Regions from separate parts of the Cellulomonas sp. P2_F12 genome, predicted to be linked through region 2. Evidence: predicted binding sites of a transcription regulator. Region 2 holds the regulator's gene; the other holds the start of a gene.
The links. Region 2 encodes LexA, which represses DNA repair genes until DNA is damaged. Its sites were predicted from a motif close to TCGAACANNTGTTCGA; they were not measured.
Positions count from the first base shown of each region.

Region 1: the regulator LexA is predicted to act here: its motif matches at 2,098-2,113, upstream of uvrA (excinuclease ABC subunit UvrA).

Region 1 covers NZ_JBFUEV010000001.1:158,615-163,090, reverse strand. Annotated here, with positions in the region: gene uvrA (excinuclease ABC subunit UvrA) at 1-2,067, opposite strand, end outside; gene AC1DWH_RS00755 (glycoside hydrolase family 15 protein) at 2,175-3,998, shown strand; gene AC1DWH_RS00750 (MBL fold metallo-hydrolase) at 3,995-4,476, shown strand, end outside.
Region 2 covers NZ_JBFUEV010000003.1:434,003-438,478, forward strand. Annotated here, with positions in the region: gene AC1DWH_RS10130 (ATP-dependent DNA helicase) at 1-845, shown strand, start outside; gene AC1DWH_RS10135 (L-lactate dehydrogenase) at 855-1,856, shown strand; gene lexA (transcriptional repressor LexA) at 1,896-2,648, opposite strand; gene AC1DWH_RS10145 (LysM peptidoglycan-binding domain-containing protein) at 2,947-3,354, shown strand; gene nrdR (transcriptional regulator NrdR) at 3,782-4,300, shown strand; gene AC1DWH_RS10155 (S9 family peptidase) at 4,366-4,476, shown strand, end outside.

The DNA.
Region 1 (4,476 bases), on a different contig from region 2:
GACCTTGTCGAGGTGCTCCAGGCCGGTCACGCGCTTGTGCCGGCCGGCGACCTGCCGGGCACCGTTCAGCTCGTTGGCCAGGACCGTGTAGAGGATCGCGTTGACCAGCGTCGACTTGCCGGAGCCGGAGACACCCGTCACCGCGGTGAGCACGCCGAGCGGGAACGACACGTCGATCCCCTGCAGGTTGTGCTCGCGCGCGCCGACGACCGTCAGCTGCCGCTGCTTGTCGGTGGGCCGGCGCTCGTTGGGCATCGGGATGGTCCGGCGCCCGGAGAGGTAGGCGCCCGTGACCGACTCGGCCGAGGACAGCAGGCCCGCCAGGTCGCCCGAGTGGACCACGCGGCCGCCGTGCTCGCCGGCGCCCGGGCCGATGTCGACGATCCAGTCCGCGGTGCGGATGGTGTCCTCGTCGTGCTCGACGACGATGAGCGTGTTGCCGAGGTCCCGCAGGCGGGTCAGCGTGTCGATCAGTCGCCGGTTGTCGCGCTGGTGCAGGCCGATGCTCGGCTCGTCCAGCACGTAGAGCACGCCGACCAGGCCGGAGCCGATCTGCGTGGCCAGCCGGATGCGCTGCGCCTCGCCGCCGGACAGCGTCGCGGCCGGGCGGGTCAGGGAGAGGTAGTCGAGACCGACGTCGAGCAGGAACCCGAGCCGCGCCTGGATCTCCTTGAGCACCTGCGCGGCGATGGCCCGCTCGCGCTCGCCCAGCTCGAGCCCGTCGAGGAACCCGCGTGCCTCGCGGATGGGCAGGTTGCAGACCTCCGCGATCGACTTGCCGCCGACCTTCACGGCCAGGACCTCCGGCTTGAGCCGGGCGCCCTCGCAGACCGGGCACGGGACCTCGCGCATGAAGGCCTCGTACTTCTCCTTGCTCCAGTCCGAGTCCGTCTCGTTGTGCCGACGCTCGAGGAACGTGATCACGCCCTCGAACCCGGTCGAGTACTGCCGCTCGCGACCCCAGCGGTTCTTGTACCGGACCTTCACCTCGTGGTTCTGGCCGTGCAGCACCGCGTCCTTGGCTCGCTGCGGCAGCGCCCGCCACGGCACGGACGTCGAGAAGCCCATGTCCGCGGCCAGCGCGCTCAGCACGCGGGCGAAGTACTCGCTGGAGATCTGCGACCACGGGGCGACCGCGCCGTCGTCGAGCGAGAGGTCCTCGTCCGGGACCACCAGGTCGGGGTCCACCTCGAGGCGGGAGCCGATGCCGGTGCACTCCGGGCAGGCGCCGTAGGGCGCGTTGAAGGAGAACGTCCGCGGCTCGATCTCGTCGAGCGTGAGCACGTGGTCGTTCGGACACGCACGGTGCTCGGAGAACCGCCGCTCGCGGTTCAGGTCGTCGATGTCCGCGTCCACCAGCTCGACGACCAGGAGCCCGCCGGCCAGGCCGAGGGCCGTCTCGACCGAGTCGGTGAGCCGGCGCTGCACGCCCTCGCGGGCGACCAGGCGGTCGATGACGACCTCGATGTCGTGCTTGAGCTTCTTCTCGAGCGCGGGCGGCTCGGTCAGCTGCACGACCTCACCGTCCACCCGGGCGCGGGCGAAGCCCTTGGCCTGGAGCTCCTTGAACAGGTCCGCGTACTCGCCCTTGCGGCCGCGCACGACCGGCGCGAGCACCTGGTACCGCGTGCCCTCCGGCAGCTCCAGCAGGCGGTCGACGATCTGCTGCGGGGTCTGCGCCGTGACGCGCTCGCCGCAGATCGGGCAGTACTGCGTCCCGGCGCGCGCGTACAGCAGGCGCAGGTAGTCGTAGACCTCGGTGATGGTGCCGACCGTCGAGCGCGGGTTGCGGTTGGTCGACTTCTGGTCGATCGACACCGCGGGCGAGAGACCCTCGATGAAGTCGACGTCGGGCTTGTCCATCTGCCCGAGGAACTGGCGCGCGTACGCGGACAGCGACTCGACGTACCTGCGCTGCCCCTCCGCGAAGATGGTGTCGAACGCCAGCGACGACTTCCCCGACCCGGACAGACCGGTGAACACGATGAGCTTGTCGCGCGGGAGATCGAGGTCGACGTTCCGAAGGTTGTGCTCGCGGGCGCCCTGCACCACCAGTCGTTCGTTCACGGCGGGGAGTCTACGTGCCGCCACCGACAATCGCACATCTGTTCGACGTGAGCGAACGCACAGCGGGCCGACGTGCCACTTGCTCGGAGCCGGGCCATGCTCGGCTCGTGGACCGCCCCGACGACGTCGTCGACCCCCCGCTCGTGCCCATCGAGGACTACGCCGTCCTGGGCGACGGGCAGACCGCGGCGCTCGTCTCGCGTCGCGGCTCGATCGACTGGATGTGCCTCCCGCAGTTCGACTCCGCGGCGTCGTTCGCCCGGCTCCTGGGGACGCCCGACAACGGGCGGTGGCTGCTCACGGTCCGTGAGGCCACCTCGGTGACGCGCCAGTACCTCGACGACTCCTTCGTCCTGCAGACGACGTACGTGGCTCCGACCGGCACCGCGGTGGCGCAGGAGACGATGCCGCTGAGCGACGGCAGGTCGGACATCGTGCGCCGGCTCGAGTGCACCAGCGGCACGGTCGAGGTCGACCACGAGTGGGTGGTCAGGTTCGGGTACGGCAAGGTCGAGCCGTGGGTCTATCGCCTGACGGACTCGGCGGGCGTCGACGCCATCCGGGCGATCGCCGGACCCGACTCGCTGTTGCTGAGGGGTGACCGGCTGCCGGTCCCGGACGGCCGACGGCACGCGGACCGGTTCACGCTGCGCGCCGGCGAGTCGGTCGAGCTCGCGCTGACCTGGACGCGGTCCTGGGACCCGGTCCCGCCACGCCTCACCATCGAGGACCGGCTGGACAGCACCCGCATCGAGTGGGGGCTGTGGGCGCGCCGGTGCGCCTACGAGGGGTCCTACCGCGAGGCCGTGGTGCGCTCGCTCCTCGTGCTGCGCCTGCTCACCGACGCCGACTCCGGTGGCATCGTGGCCGCGGTGACGACGTCGCTGCCGGAGGACTTCGGCGGCGCGCGCAACTGGGACTACCGGTTCTGCTGGCTGCGCGACGCCGCGATGACGCTCGAGGCACTGCTCGAGCACGGGTACCGGGACGAGGCGACCGGGTGGCGCGACTGGCTGCTGCGCGCCGTCGCCGGCAACGCCGCGGACCTGCAGATCATGTACCGCGTGGACGGCGGCCGCGACCTTCCCGAGCGGGAGCTCGACCACCTGTCCGGCTACGCCGGGTCGACGCCCGTCCGCGTGGGCAACGCCGCCGTCGGCCAGGTCCAGAACGACGTCCTCGGCGAGGTGATGTGCGCGCTCGAGATGGCCCGGGACGCGGGGCTCGCCGAGACCGACGACTCCTGGTCCCTCCAGCGGCACCTGATCGACCACCTGCTCACCCGCTGGCGGGAACCCGACCGCGGGATCTGGGAGGTCCGCGGCGACCCGCAGCACTTCACGCACTCGAAGGTGATGGCGTGGGCCGCCGTCGACCGCGCCGTCCGAGCCGTCGAGCGGCACGGGCTCGACGGCCCCGTGGACCAGTGGCGCGCCGAGCGGGACGCCATCCACGCCGACGTCCTGGCGCACGCGTGGAACGAGGAGCGCGGGACGTTCGTGCAGTCGTACGGCGCCACCCACACGGATGCCGCCCTGCTGCAGATGGCGCAGGTCGACTTCCTGCCGCCCGACGACCCGCGGATCGTGTCCACCCTGGGCGTGATCCGCGACGAGCTCGAGATCGCCCCCGGGCTGCTGCGGCGCTACCGCACGGAGAAGACGGACGACGGCGTGCCCGGCGACGAGCACGCCTTCCTGGCCTGCTCGTTCTGGCTCGCCGACGCCCTCGCGCGCGGCGGCGACGTGGACGGCTCGACCGAGGTGCTCGACATCCTCGTCGGCCTGGCCAACGACGTCGGGCTGCTGGCCGAGCAGTACGACCCGGTCGGCCACCGGATGGCAGGCAACCTGCCGCAGGCGCTGTCCCACCTGGCCCTCGTCCGCGCCGTGCACAGCCACGACCTCGCGCTCGAGCGGGCCGGCCGATGACCGCCGGCGTCCGCGAGCTCGAGATCCGGCAGGCGTCCGTCGGCCCCATGGACAACAACGCCTACCTGCTGACGTGCGTCGCCGACGGCTCCCAGCTCCTGGTCGATGCCGCGGCCGACCCGGACCGACTGCTGGCGCTCGTCAACGAGGGCACCGGCCGCCTCGACCTCGTGCTCACGACCCACCGGCACCCCGACCACCACCGCGCCCTCGCCTCCGTGGTCGCGGTGACCGGCGCCCGTGCGGCAGCGGGGGCCGACGACGCCGACGCGATCACCGCGGCGACGGACATCGCGATCACGCAGCGCCTGCACGACGGCGACACCGTGCACGTCGGCTCGTGCACCCTCGAGGTCATCACGCTGGTCGGTCACACCCCCGGCTCGGTCGCCCTCGCGTACACGGAGCCCGACGGCCTGGTGCACCTGTTCACCGGCGACTCGCTCTTCCCCGGCGGCGTCGGCGCCACCACGAGCCC
Region 2 (4,476 bases):
TCATCCGCACGCACCTGCTGGCCGGCCGGTCGGGCGTCCTCACGTCCGCGACGCTGGAGCTGGGCGGCTCGTTCGACCCGATCGCGCGCGCGGTCGGCCTCGAGGTGCGTCCCGACGCCGAGCCCGTCGGCCCCACGTCCCTGGATGGTGGGCCGGCCGCGCCGCCGAAGGGCGCGCCGTGGCACGGGCTCGACGTCGGCAGCCCGTTCGACTACCCGAAGCAGGGGATCCTCTACCTGGCGCGGCACCTGCCGAAGCCCGGCCGCGAGCCGGCCACGGAGGCGCAGCTGGACGAGATCGCCGAGCTGGTGACCGCGGCCGGCGGCCGGACGCTCGGCCTGTTCTCCTCGCGACGCGCCGCGAACGCCGCCGCGGCCGCCATGCGCGAGCGCCTCGACGTCCCGATCCTCGTGCAGGGCGACGACCAGCTGCCCACGCTCGTGTCGCAGTTCATCGCCGACGAGCCCACGTGCCTGTTCGGCACCCTGTCGCTGTGGCAGGGCGTCGACGTGCCCGGTGCGACGTGCCGGCTGGTCATCATCGACCGCATCCCGTTCCCGCGGCCCGACGACCCCGTGAGCTCGGCCCGGTCCGACGCGATCGAGGCGGCGGGCGGCAACGGCTTCCTCGCCGTGTCGGCGACCCACGCCGCGCTGCTGCTGGCCCAGGGTGCCGGCCGGCTGATCCGGACCAGCGAGGACCGCGGGGTCGTCGCCGTCCTCGACCCGCGGCTCGCGACCGCCGGCTACGGCAGCTTCCTCACGCGGTCGCTGCCTGCGTTCTGGCGGACCACCGACCGTGCCGTCGCAGTCTCGGCCCTGCGTCGGCTCGCGACCTCCGGATAACCTCGAGGGATGACCGAGAGCCTGGACATGGAGGACGTGGGCCTGACCCCGTTCCGCACGCCCCGTCGGACCTCGAAGCTCGCGATCGTGGGGGCAGGTGCCGTCGGGTCGACGATGGCGTACGCGGCGCTCATGCGGGGCGCCGCCCGCTCGGTCGCCCTCTACGACATCAACGCGGCGAAGGTCCAGGCCGAGGCGCTCGACCTCGGGCACGGCATCCAGTTCATGCCGATGGCCGAGGTGGTGGGGTCCGACGACATCGCCGTGTGCGCCGACGCCGACATCGTGATGTTCACGGCGGGTGCCAAGCAGAAGCCCGGGCAGTCGCGGCTCGAGCTGGCCGAGGCGACGATCGGCCTGGTCCGCGCCGTGCTCCCGTCGCTGGTGGAGGTCGCGCCGGACGCGGTGTACGTGATGGTGACCAACCCGGTCGACGTCGTCACCTACGCCGCCCTGCAGATCTCCGGCCTGCCGAGCACGCAGCTGTTCGGCTCGGGCACGGTCCTGGACTCGTCCCGACTGCGCTACCTCATCTCGCAGTACACCGGCGTGGCCGTGCAGAACGTGCACGCGTACATCGCGGGGGAGCACGGCGACACGGAGCGGCCCCTGTGGGGCTCGGCGACCATCGGGTCGGTCCCGCTGCTCGAGTGGTCGGGCCCGGACGGGAGCCTCGCATTCACCCCCGAGGTCCGCGAGGAGATCGCCAACGAGGTGGTCGGCTCGGCGTACCGGATCATCGAGGGCAAGGGTGCGACCAACTACGCGGTCGCCCTGGCCGGCTCGCGGATCATCGAGGCCGTGCTCAAGGACGAGGGGCGGGTGCTGCCCGTGTCGTCGCTGCTCGACGACTACTACGGGATCAGCGACGTCTGCCTGTCCGTGCCGACGATCATCGGTGCGCACGGCGTGGGCAAGCAGCTGCCGGTGCCGCTGTCGGACGACGAGCTGGCGGGGCTGCGGACCTCCGCCGACGCGGTGCGCGCGGTGGCGCGGCGGTTCGGGTTCTGAGCCGCCGGCGCCGGACCGTGGTCCGGCGCCGGCGGGACGTCAGAGGCTGCGCAGCACGCTGACGACGCGGCCGAGCACCGTGGACTCGTCGCCCGGGATCGGCGAGTACGCCGGGTTGTGCGGCATCAGCCAGACGTGGCCGTCGATGCGCTTGAGGGTCTTGACCGTGGCCTCGCCGTCGATCATCGCCGCGACGATCTCGCCGTTCTCCGCCACCGGCTGACGGCGGACCACGACCCAGTCGCCGTCGCAGATCGCCGCGTCGATCATCGAGTCGCCGCTGACCTTGAGCAGGAACAGGTCTCCGTCCCCGACCAGCTGGCGGGGCAGCGGGAACACGTCCTCGACGACCTGCTCCGCGAGGATGGGGCCGCCCGCCGCGATCCGGCCGACGACCGGGACGTAGGACGGTGCCGGCATGCGCTCGCCGTCGCCCGTGTCGGGGAAGCTGGACCGGCTGCCGTCCGGCGCGGTCCACGTGCCGACGCCCCGCGAGTCGTCCGCGTGCACGACCTCGATGGCGCGCGGGCGGTTGGGGTCGCGGCGCAGGTACCCCTTGCGCTCGAGTGCCGTGAGCTGGTGCTTCACGCTCGACGGGCTGGTCAGGCCGACGGCCTCCCCGATCTCGCGCATGCTCGGCGGGTAGCCGCGGGACTCCACCGACGTCCGGATCGTGTCGAGCACGAGCCGCTGGCGGGCCGTGAGGCCGTCCGGGCCCGGCGCGCCGTCGGGCAGCGCGTGGATCGTCGCCAGGTCCTTCTCGGGCTGGGACGTGTCCCGTGAGTCCGTCACTGCGCTCCTCCTCCGTCCGGCGGCCGCCTCGCGGCCTTCTCCGCCTGCTCCAGCCGGCGTCCCGCGTGCCCTGACCTGCGGCGACGGGGGCTGCCCGGCGGTCGTGTCAGTGGCTCGTGGTCCGCTTGTGCTGCATCGCCAGCCTAGGGATGTCGGGACGGAAGATCAAACATCTGTTCGATCGTGTCTCGACAGTGTCGGTGGATGCTGGTAGACATCGTACAGACGTTCGACGAACAGGCGTTCGACGATCAGCGGTACCCCGGGACCCCCGGGCCGAGCAGGAACGAGAGACGCGATGAGCGCGATGGTGATGGGACCCGCGATGCCGAGGATCGCGACGTCGAGCACCCGCAGCACCCGCAGCACGGCGGGCGCCCCGAGCGCCCGCACTGCCGATGCCGGCCGGTCCGCGGCGCACCTCCGGCTGACTGCACGCGGCCGGGCCGTCCTGTGGGTCCTCGCCGTGCTCCTCGTCGCGGTCGTGACGCTCATCGGCGGCCGGGCGGCCGCCGACGGACCGGTCGGCGCGCAGGAGGTCGTCCGGCACACGGTCGCGCCGGGGGAGACGCTCTGGCAGATCGCCGAGACGGTGGCGGGCCCGTCGGACGACGTGCGCGACGTCGTGTTCGACCTCGTGCGCCTGAACGAGCTTCCGGACGCCGGCCTGATGGCCGGCCAGGTGATCGTGGTTCCTGCCGGTTGAGCACTGGTGCCTGGGACGCCTGCCGTGCCGGCGAGATCCGCGCGCGTGGTTGCTGGGTCCCGATCGCTCGGCTAGGTTAGCCTTACCTCACTAGGCGAGCTGGGGGGCTTGCCCGAGGTGCGGGACGACGGGGCGCGAGCTCCGGCACGGACCCGCTGTACAGCGCGGCGCCGAGGCGAGTCGGCCCGTGACCAGGGACGGGGGCGTCCCCGCGAGGGCGGTCATCCATGGATGGCCGCCCTCGTGCGTTCCTGGCTGAGCGGGACGTGCCCGCCGCCACCGGGAGTGCGTGCGAGGATCGCGGTGCGTGTCGCCGCCGACGACCTTGCACCGCCGCAGAGCGTGGCCTAGCGTCACGGGGGCGTCCACGACGCCACCGCCGCCGGTCGACGTCCGACCCCGGCGCGCCAGCTCGAAGGGGATCACGGTGCACTGTCCGTTCTGCCGTCACCCGGACTCGCGGGTCATCGACTCGCGGACCTCGGACGACGGGTCGACCATCCGGCGGCGACGCCAGTGCCCGCACTGCAACCGCCGCTTCACCACCGTCGAGACCGCGAGCCTCTCCGTCGTCAAGCGCTCCGGCGCCACCGAGCCGTTCAGCCGCGAGAAGATCGCCGGCGGTGTGCGCAAGGCGTGCCAGGGGCGTCCCGTCAGCGAGGACGACCTCGCGCTGCTCGCGCAGAAGGTCGAGGAGACGCTGCGCAGCGCCGGCTCGGCCGAGATCGACGCCTACGAGATCGGGACGGCGATCCTCGGACCGCTGCGCGAGCTCGACGAGGTCGCCTACCTGCGGTTCGCCAGCGTCTATCAGGCGTTCGACTCGCTGGAGGACTTCGAGGCCGCGATCACGGTCCTTCGTGCCGAGCGCGAGGGCGCCGACGACGGCGAGCTCGCCGACGGATCCGTGGACTCCGAGGACTCCCAGGACGCACGGACCAGCTGAAGGCGACCGGGTCAGTTCGATCCGTCGGTTCGATTTCTGTCGGTGGCAGCACGTAGGTTCGTCCGGTGCTTCCTGCTGACCTCGAGCTCCTCCACGTCCCCGGCGCCCCTGCCGTCCTGCCGGACGGCAGCCGCGCGATCGTGTCGGTCGTCCGGCCCGACCTCGCCACCGACGAG